3 regions of the Alteromonas sp. 4NH20-0104 genome follow, and region 2 is predicted to be linked to each of the others. Evidence: predicted binding sites of a transcription regulator. Region 2 holds the regulator's gene; each other region holds the start of a gene.
The links. Region 2 encodes LexA, which represses DNA repair genes until DNA is damaged. Its sites were predicted from a motif close to TACTGTATNNNNATACAGTA; they were not measured.

Region 1 (4,683 bases), on a different contig from region 2:
CCAATCAGGCCGAGATTATCCAGTAACATGGTTAGCGACCAGCCAAAAGCAGGATTAACCAGCGCCGATGAGAACACTACAATAGCTGCCGACTGCGTGGTTTTCCCTTCACGGGTCATTTCCATACCGGCTTCTAACAGTGGAATAAATACCCCTACAATCAGTGCCACACACAGCACAGGCTCCCAAATAGCCAGATCCATGGGGTAACCCCAGATCCCGGCAATCACACAGAATAATGCGGTTAACAGCGCACCTGCCGGAATAGGGCGTTTGGCAATGGCTGCAGGGACAATGTAAGTCCCCCAGGAGGAGGTGAAATTAGCCCCGCCCATTACTGAGCCTACCATTTGTCGAGCTGAAGCACTGACCATGGTGTCGTCGATATTCATTTGTACTTTTTCAGTTTTCGGCGGATAGCTGATTTTCTGAAATACCTGATGGCCCAGAAAATCCGGTGACCACATCGCTACTGCCAAGACCGCAAAGGGTAATACCACCACAAAGCTTTCAAAGGTGGGTAATCCCAGCATCCAGCCGGTATTTTCGCCCCACCAGTATGAAGGACTCATGTTGGGAAAACCCGGAGCAGTATTAAACTCAAAAGGCGCGCCGAGTAAAAAGGCTATACCACCGCCTAGCAAACAACTGAGGGGGACCGCTAACCAGCGTTTCTTCCAGTGCTCCAGTAAGGCATAGAGAACAATAGTCGAGGCGATAACGATAAACGCAATATGCGCCATATCAATACCCTCAGCCCAGGCAAAGAGTTTCTTCACCTGAGACGTGGTGCCAATAAAGCCCAGGTAGAGCAGTAATCCGCCGCAAACCCCTTTACTGGTTAGCCGGGCGAGCAGGCTACCGCCTTTACTGATGGCCAGCAAAAAGCCAAATACCCCGATAAGCAACCCGAAAGCCATAGGGTGACCTCCAGCGGCCACCACAATGGGAATGAGTGGAATTAACGGTCCATGGGTACCAGCAAGGTTGGCTGTTGGCAGAATAAAACCAGAGAAAAGGACAATAAAGAAAGCGACCAGGATTAACTCGTAGCGCACATTTTCCAATACAAAGCCGTCTCCCAGTCCTAAAGGGCCGGCAAAGGTAGCCGCAATCGCGCCCACCATAACAACCTTACCGATAGTGCCGGCCATTGCCGGAATGGTGTCTTCCCACTCGAACCGGTAGTCACGCAACGGCAGGTTAGGACGCCAGCGCCGTGGTGACATGATCTGCAGTTCATGTTCCAGGTACTCATCCCTGCTGTTAAAGGCGGAGCTTGGTTTATGCTTCTTGCTGTAATCTGAAGACTGCGGCGATGAGGCTGTCCCGGACAAATCAGCCTTGCCGTCCACGGTTGCACTGTTACTCATGTGTACTGACTCCAAATAAGATAATGAGAATCGGATGAATCACCATCCTAGAGAAAATAAAAAGGCTTGTTTGTTAATTGCTTGTTTATTTGTTATCGCTTTATTTACAAATGTGTTGTCAGTTTTTACACGAATAATCAGAATGTTAACGTGGGCTTGTGCGCGGGTATTGGTCTGTAGCTAGTCTAAAGTACTAAACAAATTCGTCAGGCAGTGAATTGTTGGCAACAAACTGTTAACAAACCCATATGCGCTATTAGTCGTAGATGCTAAACACAGACAGGTCGTGAGGATAAAGTGAAACTGGATGGCTGGTTAAATATACAGTATTATTCGCAATACTATGACAACAAAAAGCAAACGGTTACCCAAACAGGCTGAATGAAGTGGCTGTCATGCGCAAGATAATACATGTGGATATGGATTGCTTTTACGCAGCGGTTGAAATGCGGGATAACCCGTCGCTGCGTAATATCCCTATTGCCATTGGCGGCAGCAGTGAACGACGCGGCGTTATTGCTACCTGTAATTACCCGGCAAGAAAGTTTGGTGTTCGTTCGGCCATGGCGTCGGCTTATGCACTCAAACTGTGCCCCAATTTAAAGCTGGTTAAAGGCCGCATGGCAGTCTATCAGGAAGAATCGCAAAAAATTCGCGCGATATTTTCTGATTACACCGACCTGATCGAACCTTTGTCGCTGGATGAAGCCTATCTGGATGTGACCGGCTCGTCTTTGTTTCAGGGCAGCGCTACCCGCATAGCCGAAGAGATCCGCCAGCGCATTGCCAGTGAACTCAACCTTACGGCCTCCGCCGGTGTAGCACCTTGTAAATTTGTCGCCAAGGTGGCCAGTGACGAAAACAAACCCAATGGATTGTGTGTGGTAACACCCGACAAATTGGACGAGTTTGTCAAAGCCATGTCGCTTAAAAAGATCCCCGGCGTGGGGCAGGTAACCGTTCAAAAACTTAACCAACTGGGCTTACATACCTGCGCGGATGTCAGAGCCTACCCCATGACGGAGTTACAAAAGCGCTTCGGTAAGTTTGGCCAGGTGATTTGGGACAGAGCACACGGTATTGATGAGCGGCCGGTACAGACAAACCGGGTGCGAAAATCGGTAGGGGTCGAACGTACGCTAAGTGAGGATATAGATTCATTAGAGGCCTGTGATGAGATAATCGACAGACTCTATACGACGCTGCAAGAGCGCCTGACCGCCCATCAACAAAAACACTATGCAGGCCGGCCGCCCAATGTTCGCACTCTTGGGGTAAAACTAAAATTCAGTGATTTTCAACTAACCAGCGCGGAACACCGTTATCCTAGTGTGCATCGAAGTGCCTTCAAGCCGTTGTTACAGGAAGCCTTTCAACGAGCAAATGGGCGCGGTATCCGATTGGTAGGATTACAGGTAGGCTTGGCCGAAAAAGAAGAGCACCGGCAGTTGGATTTACCGTTTGAAATAGACTGTCAGTAGTCAATACATGGTCACCAGCTGGCAAGCATCCGGGGGCTATTTTACAGCGTTGCCCCTTAGGTATTTTTCAGGTGAAAAAATGAACAGTTTGTTTTAAACTACGTCGGTAAACTATTACCAGGGCAAAAAGGAGTACCCAATAGTTTGTATTGCAGTAAAACGCGCATACTTTAGCGGTTGTTATGGCATTTAGCGTTATTCAGGACAAGCACATCAGATTGATAAACTAAGGAAAGTCTATGAAAAATCTATCACGGTTGTTACTACTCTCTGCCTTGTTAGCCAGCAGCACGACGCTAAACGCGGCCTCCATCTCTATTTATGCCAGCCACGCAACCACGTTGTATTCTGGCTGGGATGACGATTACGGTTATATCGGGGATTACGCATCAGGGCGCGACAGCGTACTTGATGTCTATTATGAATCCTACTATACCGCTGACGGGTTACTGGGATTTGATTTATCCAGTTTGTACGCCTTGTTGGGCGGCAGCGATTCGCTGCTGATTAATAGCGTGTCATTAACCATTGGTGAAACCTCCAACAGCTATGGTGCTAATCCTTTCTGGGTAATGGGCTCAACCTATGATGTTTGGGACGAAGCAACCATTACCTATGACGGCTTTTATGCCATGTCACCCTTTTCAGGGATGACCAACATGGGCACATCCAGCTTTTTAACCACCTATGATGGTTATCAGCCTGCCGTTTCTCTTGATATGGACTCGGCTATCCAGTCTGATTTCTACAACGATGGCTATCTGTCGCTGTTAATTGCTGCTGGTGATTGGACCTTTACTTCGCCCTCGCAGATGTATGGTGTGGATTCTGCGTATGAGCCGCTGTTAGAAATTGACTACACCATAAACAGCGTACCAGCGCCTGAGTCTTTAATGATGTTACTGTTTGGCCTTATCACCGTGTTTGCTATTAGAAGGCAGTCGCACCAACAGTGAGCCCTGGCGAAGCACGGGTCTTGCAAGCTTCCTCCTGACGATATATCAGGGGGAAGCGATGCGAAAAGCTGAACCACAATTACTGACAACACGCTCATCTTGCTATTTTCTGGTATGGCTGCGCTATTACGCCGTTTATCGTGTTGTTAAACGCGAATCCCCCAGCAATGAAAGCCTGAAATTATGGCTAATCCGCTGTATAATAGAGGCTTGTATAGCGCATCTAGGTGGTTGCAATACAAACATCTAGTTACTTTTTCCTATCCAGAACTACATCATGTGCGCCGGTTGTTCCGACTGGCGAATAGCCGGATATCCCAAGCGTTAGTTATTCTTCTTAGAGTTTCTCCACTACGCAGGGCGTCACACTGCAAAAGGTATAAAGTAGCATTTAGCTAATTGTAGTCTAAGCTTAAAAGTCGACTGCGCATCGAATTAAGGACGTATCTAATGATTAACCCAGGAATTTACCAGCACTATAAAGGCAGTAATTACGAAGTGATCGGGGTGGCAACACACTCAGAAGATGAAACCCACCTGGTGGTTTATCGTCCCCTCTATGGTGAAAGGGGCTTGTGGGTAAGGCCGCTTTCCATGTTCACAGAGGAAGTAAAAGTAAACGGCCGTAGCGTAGAGCGCTTTCGCTTCTTGGGTGAAAAGACTGTCGAAACAACTTCATAAGAAGCAATAAAGCCCCACGACTGAACCTATTTGTCTGTAACCGCTTATAAATGGCAGAATGGAATTTCAGCCAACCACGATACGCTAACGACAGGTAACCAAATAAAATGAAAACACTTATTTCCAGTACGCTTGGAGCGGCTCTGTTATTTTGTACATCACACAGTGCAGCTCAGAACCGATTTGACGATG
Region 2 (4,683 bases):
ATCAGGACCGAAATGGCCCGGTTGGAGTGGGCGGCGGCGCTGAGAAATTTCTGGCGTTCATCGAACAGGAACTTATTCCCGATGTGGAAAAACGCTACCGTGCGCACTCAACCCGAATTATAGCCGGCGCCTCAGCAGGCGGGGTTTTCAGTTTGTATGCCATGCAGCAAAGCCCGGGTCTTTTTGATGCGCACATCGCTTACAGCCCGGCGGTTTGGTGGAATGCGGGAGCCATGGTGGAGCGAACTAAACAATGGCTTTCAACGCAACCGGCAACTCCCACCTATGTGTATATGAATATGGGTAACGAAGGACTGCCCATGCGCCCTTACTATGATGAACTGCTCACTGCCTTTGCGACGCACAATAACCGCCATATAAAGTTAGTGGTGGAGCAACACCCGGGAGTTTCACATGGTTTAACCTCCGCGGCGGGTATTTTTAATGCCTATCAGTCATTTTTTCTGAGCAAAGAGTTTGCGCGTGAAAATGTCACCTCCGATATGCAGGTAATCGATAGTTATTATCGGCAGTTAGGAGAGCAGTGGGGCATAGGGCATACCCCACCGGAAGCCACTGTTCGCCAGTTGGGCTACTATTTTGACTGGCAGCAACAGCCCGATCTGGCGATGACATTGTTTAAGCATAATATGTCTCACCACCCGCAAAACCCCGATGCTATTTCTGGTGTCGTTTATGGTTATGAAGGGCAAGGTAATCTCGACCAGGCACTTAATTTTGCTAAAAAAGCACTGGCGGTCGCTGCTAAGGAGCATCCTTACTACGATTATTTTGTAGAAAACGTTGCCCGCTTAGAGAACAAAATTAAAGAAACGGAGAAAGGGGAATAATCCACTTTCTAAAGAAAATCTTATGAATGCAGCAACTGAATAAGTAGTGAATAAGTAGGACAGTCACTTTTTTGCTTTTTGGAATACTCATCATTAGGAATAAGGAGAAATGAATAATTTCTTAGCTATCTTGCTATTCGTGCTTTCCTTAAATGCGATTGCCAACATTCGCATAGAAAAAATACCTTTTGATCAACAACTCGATAAAGCAGAGACTATCGGACTAGTTAAACTAATCGAATCAAAAATTACATATCCAGACGGGAAAAATAGACGAATTGAGTTGTTGGTCGAAGTTGTAGATGGAATATATAAGCTTCAAAATGGCGCTCAACTTAAGCTTTTGGGGAGTGGATTTACAGGAAATGATATTGGATTTAATTGTATTGGTAGCGAAGCAATTGTAGTAATGAAAAAGATTATGCCACCCTATGAGCCCGAAGGCTTCTATGCGACGATAGGTTTTGATGAATCTGTCTATCATAAAGAAAATGGAATGATTATCGGGGTTCAGAAAGAACCCATCCCCTATGAAGATGCTGTAAAAATAATAAAACGCGCTAAGGATTAAGTTGCACTAACTCAGAACTGTGGTGACAGGCTCCTATCTCTACTGAGTGCAGCCTTCGGCTACCGGTTGAGTTGTGACAGGCAGTCACTGAATAAGTAGGACAGTCACTTTTTTGAAAACGTTGTTTGAACTTACTGCCTCGCACTTGCGGGGCTTTATTTTGGGTAAAATCGTGCTATCTGCACAGTTCTTGCGTCTGACACAAAAATCGTTGTGTTTTGAGTATTAGTCGCTATACTGCTAACAACTGTATGGAATAACAGGCTGTTTATGCGTCCACTAACCCCACGACAACAAGAAGTACTCGATCTGATCAAATCCACGATGTTGGATACTGGTATGCCGCCCACGCGTGCAGAGATTGCCCGTCAGTTAGGCTTTCGCTCTGCTAATGCCGCAGAAGAGCATTTAAAAGCGTTGGCGAAAAAGGGCGTGATTGAAATTCTGCCGGGCACCTCGCGGGGTATCAAATTGAATATTCCGTTGGACGACGAAGCCGAAGAGGAAGGTTTGCCGCTAATTGGACGGGTAGCGGCTGGCGAGCCGATTCTGGCTCAGGAACATGTGGAAATGCACTATAAAGTGGATCCGGCGTTATTCCATCCCAAAGCCGATTTCCTGCTGCGTGTAAACGGTATGAGTATGAAAGACATAGGCATACTGGACGGCGACTTATTAGCAGTGCACCGCACCAGCGATGTTCACAATGGGCAGGTAGTGGTGGCCCGCGTAGATGAAGACGTTACCGTAAAGCGTTTGGAAAAGCGTGGCCGTGAAGTACTGCTGCATGCAGAAAATGAAGAATTCTCACCCATTAAGGTCGACCTGGCTAATCAGCCGTTTAATATCGAAGGTATTGCTGTAGGCGTTATCCGTAATGCCGACTGGATGTAAGCACGTCCGGCATTATTTTTTAAATCTATGAATTTGAAAACCGGCATTCGCCGGTTTTCTCGCTTTGAAGGTTTTATTTCCTTTAAGCAACGCTTTCCCGTTGCTTTTGACCTGCTCAGGTCTGGTTATTAAGTTAGTAAAAGCTTACTAACAAACTGCATCAAATCCCCTCCCTACGAACAAAAAATAACCATTTATCCGAATTTTAGGCAAAAAGAACTGGACGCCATTGTCACAATGAGTAATTCTTATACAGTGCTTAACAATAAAATAACAAAGTAAGTACAAAATATTAAAAAGGCAGTTCAAATAACAACCAAAACAGACCAGTTTGGCTTTTTCGCATTGGGGCGTTTCGCGAGTAGCTACCGGTCTAACGGAGGTGTCGAGTGAAACAACTCGGGATATGTGTACTGAAAGCCTGGACAACACTCGTTCTATTGGTGGCTGGCGCAACAGCGTCTGCAGCAGGGAGTAGCGAAGTGTCGGCACTGAATCTGCGTCGTGGCGCGACAGAGATCAGTGGGCAGGTTTACGATCTGCACATGCTGATGTTCTCCATTTGTGTGGGAATAGCAGTAGTAGTGTTTGGGATCATGTTTGTTTCTATGTATTTGCATCGCAAATCACGGGGGGCAAAACCCGCTAATTTTCATGAGAGCGTGAAAGTCGAAATAGCCTGGACCGTAATACCCTTCTTAATTCTTATCTTTATGGCGGTACCCGCCGCCAAAACTCTGCTTGCAATGGAAGACACTACAGAACCGGATATGACCGTTCTGGTAACGGGGTCGCAGTGGAAATGGCATTACAAGTATATGGATCGCGACGTTGAGTTTTATTCACTGCTGGCTACCCAGCGGGAGCAAATCAATAATCGGTATACCAAAGGCGAGAACTATCTGTTGGAAGTCGACCGTCCGCTAGTGATCCCCACCGGCCAGAAAGTGCGCTTTCTGATCACTTCAGACGATGTGATCCATTCCTGGTGGGTGCCGGACTTTGCGGTGAAAAAAGATGCTAATCCGGGCTTTATCAATGAGGCGTGGGCCCGTGTGGATGAGCCGGGTATCTATCGTGGTCAGTGCGCCGAGTTGTGCGGAAAAGATCATGGCTTTATGCCGGTGGTGGTGATTGCTAAAGAGCCAGCCGCCTATGAGGCCTGGGTGAATGAGCAGGAATCTATCCGTCAGCAAGCCCGAGAAGAAGAGCAACGGTTACTGGCTATGAACATGTCTATGGATGAACTGATGACCGAAGGTGAGCGGGTTTATAACGCTACCTGTGCGGCCTGTCATATGCCTAATGGCGAAGGGTTGCCAGGTGTCTTCCCGGCACTTAAGGGCAGTCCAATGGCGTTAAATGACATGCAGGGCCATATCAATATTGTGCTGAATGGTAAAACCGGCACCGCTATGCAGGCGTTCGGCAAAATGCTGAGCCTTAAAGAGCTGGCAGCGGTGATTACCTACGAGCGGAACGCCTGGGGCAATAACACCGGTGACTTGGTGCAGGCCAAAGACGTTAACGCTGTCGTCAACGGGGAATAGGAGCAGAACATGAGTAAAGCAACTGAGATCATCAGCCCCGAACACGGGGCGGCAGATGCCCACGACGACCACCACGAGCATCATATTCCCAAAGGGTTAATGCGCTGGGTACTGACGACTAACCACAAGGATATAGGCACACTGTACCTGTGGTTCGCGTTTATTATGTTTTTAGTGGGCGGGGCCATGGCAATGGTGATCCGGGCGGAATTATTCCAACCCGGTTTGCAAATTGTTGAACCAAACTTCTTTAACCAGATGACCACCGTACACGGGCTTATCATGGTATTTGGTGCGGTAATGCCAGCTTTTACCGGGCTGGCAAACTGGCTTATCCCAATGATGATTGGCGCGCCGGATATGGCGCTGCCACGGATGAATAACTGGAGCTTCTGGATCTTGCCATTTGCCTTCACTATTCTGCTCGCTTCGCTGTTTGTAGAGGGCGGTGGCCCGGCCTTTGGCTGGACGTTCTATGCACCGCTGTCTACCACCTACAGTGGCGACAGCACGGCATTGTTCGTGTTTTCGGTGCACATCATGGGTATCTCATCCATTATGGGCGCGATAAACGTTATCGTTACTATCTTTAATATGCGTGCGCCGGGCATGACGTGGATGAAAATGCCATTGTTTGTATGGACCTGGTTGATTACGGCGTTCCTGCTCATTGCGGTAATGCCGGTACTGGCCGGGGCCGTAACCATGGTACTCACCGATAAGTTCTTTGGCACCAGCTTCTTTGATGCCGCCGGCGGTGGCGACCCGGTGATGTTCCAGCATATATTCTGGTTCTTTGGTCACCCTGAAGTGTACA
Region 3 (4,683 bases), on a different contig from region 2:
TGAGCTCAAAGTAATGGGTGGCAAACAGGGTAAATGCCTGGAGCTGACTGGCGAGGTATTCAGCGCAGGCCCAGGCCAAGGAAAGGCCGTCGTAAGTACTGGTGCCACGGCCGATTTCATCCATTAACACCAGTGAATAGGGCGTTGCATTATGCAGAATATTGGCGGTCTCAGTCATCTCTACCATAAAAGTAGAACGGCCGGATGCCAGATCGTCAGAAGCGCCGATGCGAGTAAATATTTTATCTACCGGACCAATTTCGGCTGCCTGAGCCGGGACATAACTACCCATATAAGCCAGCAAAACTATCAGTGCCGTTTGCCGCATAAAGGTAGATTTACCGCCCATATTGGGACCGGTAATGATTTTAATCCGCGAGTCTTTATCCATGTTAAGTGGATTAGGAATAAACGGTGAATCCATGACGTACTCAACCACCGGGTGACGGCCTTGTTGATAGGTAACGCCGGGCACATCAGATAACGTGGGACAATGGTATTCCAGTGTTTCAGCGCGCTCGGCCAGAGTGATCAGTACATCGAGCTTAGCGAGTGCTGCCGCACAGGTGATTAACGCGTCAAGGCGGGGATTAATCAGCTCGAAGAGTTCTTCGTAGAGGCGCTTCTCCAGCGCCAGTGCCCGGCTTTGTGAGGTGAGCACTTTATCTTCATGCTCTTTGAGTTCAGGGGTAATGTAGCGCTCATTGTTCTTTAAGGTTTGGCGGCGGATGTAACTGGCCGGGACCAGATGACTGTTGGCCCGTGATACTTCGATAAAGAAGCCGTGTACCTTGTTGTAGCCCACTTTAAGGGTACTGATACCAGTTTGTTCACGCTCACGGGTTTCTATCTGGCGTAACAGTTCTGTTGCGCCGTCAGACAAATCCCGTAGTTCGTCGAGCTCGGCATTGTAGCCTGGTGCAATGACCCCACCATCACGTAAGACCACCGGCGGATTATCGATAATCGCGCGGTTGAGCAATTCCGCCAATTCCGGAAATTCACTCACTTCGTCGCCGAGCTCTTTTATCAGTGGCGCACCGAACAGACTGAGTCCCTGCTGCAGCTGTGGCAAACTGTTAAGGGCATTGCGTAGGCGGGCAAAGTCCCGTGGACGAGCGGAACGAAGCGCCAGGCGGGCCATTATCCGTTCAATATCGCCAATCTGTTTTAATTGAGTTGTCAGTGCCGGGTAATCACCGTTAAGAAAATCCCCAATAGCTTGCTGACGGGCGTTAAGCTCATGGCGGTCGGTAATCGGCGCGTGTAAAAAACGCTGCAGTAAGCGGCTACCCATGGCAGTGGCTGTCTTGTCTAAAACAGCGAATAAGGTGTGCTCAGTACCACCGGATAAATTGCGGGTCAGTTCCAGATTTTTGCGGGTGGCGGCATCCAGCTGGACCCTGGTGGACTGCTGTTCCAGAGTAATTGCCCGGATATGCGGTAATGCGGTACGCTGTGTGTCTTTTACATACTGCAAGATACAACCGGCAGCACTGATGGCGAGTGAAATACCACTTAGCCCAAAGCCACTAAGCTCACGGGTGCCAAACTGATTATTTAATTGCTGCTCTGCTGTTTGCTGATCGAATTCCCACTCTGGCCGGCGCCGCAGGCCTTTAATGTGTTCCACTTTCGACAGCCATTCAAACCCTTCAGGGTAGAGCAATTCAGCCGGATTTAAGCGTTGCAGTTCGGCACTTAACATATCGGTACCGGTAAGCTCACTGACCAGAAACCGGCCACTGGTAATATCCAGCCAGGCGAGACCAAATTGCTCTTTAACACTGTAAACGGCGGCCAGAACATTATCCTGGCGCTCATCAAGTAAGGCTTCATCGGTTACTGTACCGGGCGTTACAATGCGTTGCACCTGGCGCTCCACCGGGCCTTTGCTGGTGGCCGGATCGCCAACCTGTTCGCAAATAGCCACCGATTCGCCCATTTTCACCAGTCTCGCCAAATAGCTTTCGACGGCATGATAGGGCACGCCAGCCATGGGAATGGGTTCGCCGCCGGATTTGCCCCGTGCGGTCAGCGAGATATCCAGTAACTCGGCAGCCCGTTTGGCATCGTCATAGAACAATTCGTAAAAATCGCCCATACGGTAAAACAGTAAAATGTTGGGGTGCTGCGCCTTTATATTCAGATATTGGCGCATCATTGGCGTGTGTGATTCCAAGAATGCCTCGGCTTGCTGGTTGCTTGCGATTGTTGTTTTGACCAATAATAGGGTCTCAATATTATGAGTGTATTATTCCTATGAGCCAGTCATTTTCAACTTTTTCACGACAGCAACTGGATATAAATGAGTTAGCTGAGCAGATTTTGGCCGTTGGTGAGGCGCTACGGCAAAAAGACTGGTCCGTTTCCTGTGCTGAATCCTGTACCGGCGGCGGAGTGGCCTATGCGTTAACCTCGGTGGCCGGCAGCTCGGATTGGTTTAATCAAAGCTATGTCACCTATTCTAATCAGGCAAAACAAGCTTTGGTTGGTGTGAGTGCTGAAACTCTTGAGCAATTTGGGGCTGTTTCCGCTGAAACCGTCCATGAAATGGCTGTCGGGACCGCTCAGCAAACCGGCGCCCAGTGCACCGCTGCAATCAGTGGTATTGCTGGCCCGGGGGGCGGCAGTGATGAAAAACCGGTGGGCACGGTATGGTTTGGGTTTCACTTCGACGGGGTTACCGATACAATTCGCCGCCAGTTTGATGGCGATCGGGAAGCAGTTCGTACCCAGGCTATTGAGTTTGTTATTGCAACACTGCACCACAGACTAGTTGCAGAATAACACAGGCATGATGAAATAAAGAAAAGGTAAAATGCATATTGCACTGTATAATCATACAGTATATTATGCAGTCATTAGTTTACAGCTGATCAGCTTACCGGCGATAGCAGTAAAAGCCATTGCGGATAACGCACACAGTAAAGAATAACGAGGGGTTTTCGGTGGACGACAATAAATCTAAAGCACTATCGGCTGCGGTCGGTCAGATTGAAAAGCAATTTGGTAAAGGCGCGATTATGCGTCTGGGCGACAATCAGGCAATGGATATTGAATCCATTTCTACCGGTTCGCTGAGTATTGATATTGCGTTAGGTATTGGCGGTCTGCCGTGTGGTCGCGTTGTGGAAATCTACGGTCCTGAATCATCGGGTAAAACCACATTGACTCTACAAGTGATCGCCGAAGCTCAGAAAAAGGGAAAAACCTGTGCGTTCGTAGATGCTGAGCACGCACTGGATCCTGTCTACGCCGAAAAACTAGGCGTGAACATTGACGATCTGCTGGTATCACAGCCGGATACGGGAGAACAGGCACTGGAAATTTGTGACATGCTGGTTCGCTCAGGTGCCGTGGATGTAGTGATTGTTGACTCGGTTGCTGCATTAACCCCTAAAGCAGAAATCGAAGGCGATATGGGTGATTCTCACGTGGGTCTGCAGGCACGTCTGATGTCGCAGGCGCTACGTAAGCTGACCGGTAATATTAAGCGTTCCAATACACTATGTATCTTCATTAACCAGATCCGAATGAAGATTGGTGTCATGTTCGGTAACCCGGAAACCACTACCGGTGGTAATGCACTCAAATTCTATTCTTCAGTTCGCCTGGACATTCGTCGCATTGGTGCAGTGAAAGAAGGTGATGAAGTCGTGGGTAACGAAACTCGCGTAAAAGTGGTGAAGAATAAAGTAGCGCCACCATTTAAACAGGCTGAATTCCAGATAATGTATGGAGCCGGTATCTGTAAAGAAGCGGAACTGATTGACTTGGGTGTGAAGCAAAAACTGGTTGATAAAGCCGGCGCCTGGTACAGCTATAATGGCGACAGAATTGGTCAGGGTAAAGCTAATGTGGTGAAATTCCTTAAGCAAAACCCGGACATCGCGAACGATATTGAAACCAAAATCCGTGCTGAATTACTGCTATCGAAAGACATTAAAGCCGACGATGTTGAGCCGGAAGATGCGCTTTAAATAAGCAGACCCTTTTTCAACAACCGTTGGAAACTTCCCCCTATAAGCCTAACTTATAGTTTGGCCCATCCATTTGGATGGGCTTTTTTATTGGGTAAATTAAATATTTCGCGTAAACAAAAGCTTGGCATAAAATTTTGAGCAAGATAAAGTAACGACAATGATGTAATCCGGACATTAGCTTTATTAAATGACAACACCACTTCACCGACAACAGGGCTTTACGCTAATTGAGCTGATCACTGTGATTATTTTAGTGGGTGTTCTTTCTGTTACGGCACTGCCGCGTTTCGTTGATTTTCAGGACGATGCCTATGCAGCATCGGTACAAGGGACCGGCACGGCATTTGACTCTGCTATCAAACTGGCTCACCTCAAATGGGCGGTTAGTGGTGGCTCTGGACCCGTGGATAACCTCGATTTGTACGGTAATGGTGAAAACCTCATGGACATCAATGTTAATGGCTGGCCTGCCCAAAGCTACCTGCCTTATGAGGCGAGTCCAATGCTGGATAATGCCTGGGACTGTACTTCGGTGTGGGGAGCGGTGTTACTTGATGGTTCACCAACGGTTGCTGAGGATACCTCGGCAGATTATCAGGCTACTTACACCGCCAACACCTGTACTTTTTATTTGGTTGCGCAACCGGCATATTCCATTTTTTATAACTCCAATACTGGCGATGTGACTGTCGACCTG

Region 1: the regulator LexA is predicted to act here: its motif matches at 1,683-1,702, upstream of dinB (DNA polymerase IV).
Region 3: the regulator LexA is predicted to act here: its motif matches at 2,832-2,851, upstream of recA (recombinase RecA).

The regions. Positions count from the first base shown of each region.
Region 1 covers NZ_BAAJLP010000029.1:9,262-13,944, forward strand. The annotation lists gene AC27IB_RS18135 (DUF3360 family protein) at 1-1,373, opposite strand, end outside; gene dinB (DNA polymerase IV) at 1,769-2,854, shown strand; gene AC27IB_RS18145 (hypothetical protein) at 3,094-3,810, shown strand; gene AC27IB_RS18150 (DUF1653 domain-containing protein) at 4,261-4,491, shown strand; gene AC27IB_RS18155 (MBL fold metallo-hydrolase) at 4,599-4,683, shown strand, end outside.
Region 2 covers NZ_BAAJLP010000015.1:22,247-26,929, reverse strand. The annotation lists gene AC27IB_RS12105 (alpha/beta hydrolase) at 1-851, shown strand, start outside; gene AC27IB_RS12100 (hypothetical protein) at 961-1,422, shown strand; gene lexA (transcriptional repressor LexA) at 1,693-2,316, shown strand; gene coxB (cytochrome c oxidase subunit II) at 2,757-3,866, shown strand; gene ctaD (cytochrome c oxidase subunit I) at 3,876-4,683, shown strand, end outside.
Region 3 covers NZ_BAAJLP010000002.1:76,832-81,514, forward strand. The annotation lists gene mutS (DNA mismatch repair protein MutS) at 1-2,164, opposite strand, end outside; gene AC27IB_RS01910 (CinA family protein) at 2,263-2,790, shown strand; gene recA (recombinase RecA) at 2,952-3,983, shown strand; gene AC27IB_RS01920 (type II secretion system protein) at 4,174-4,683, shown strand, end outside.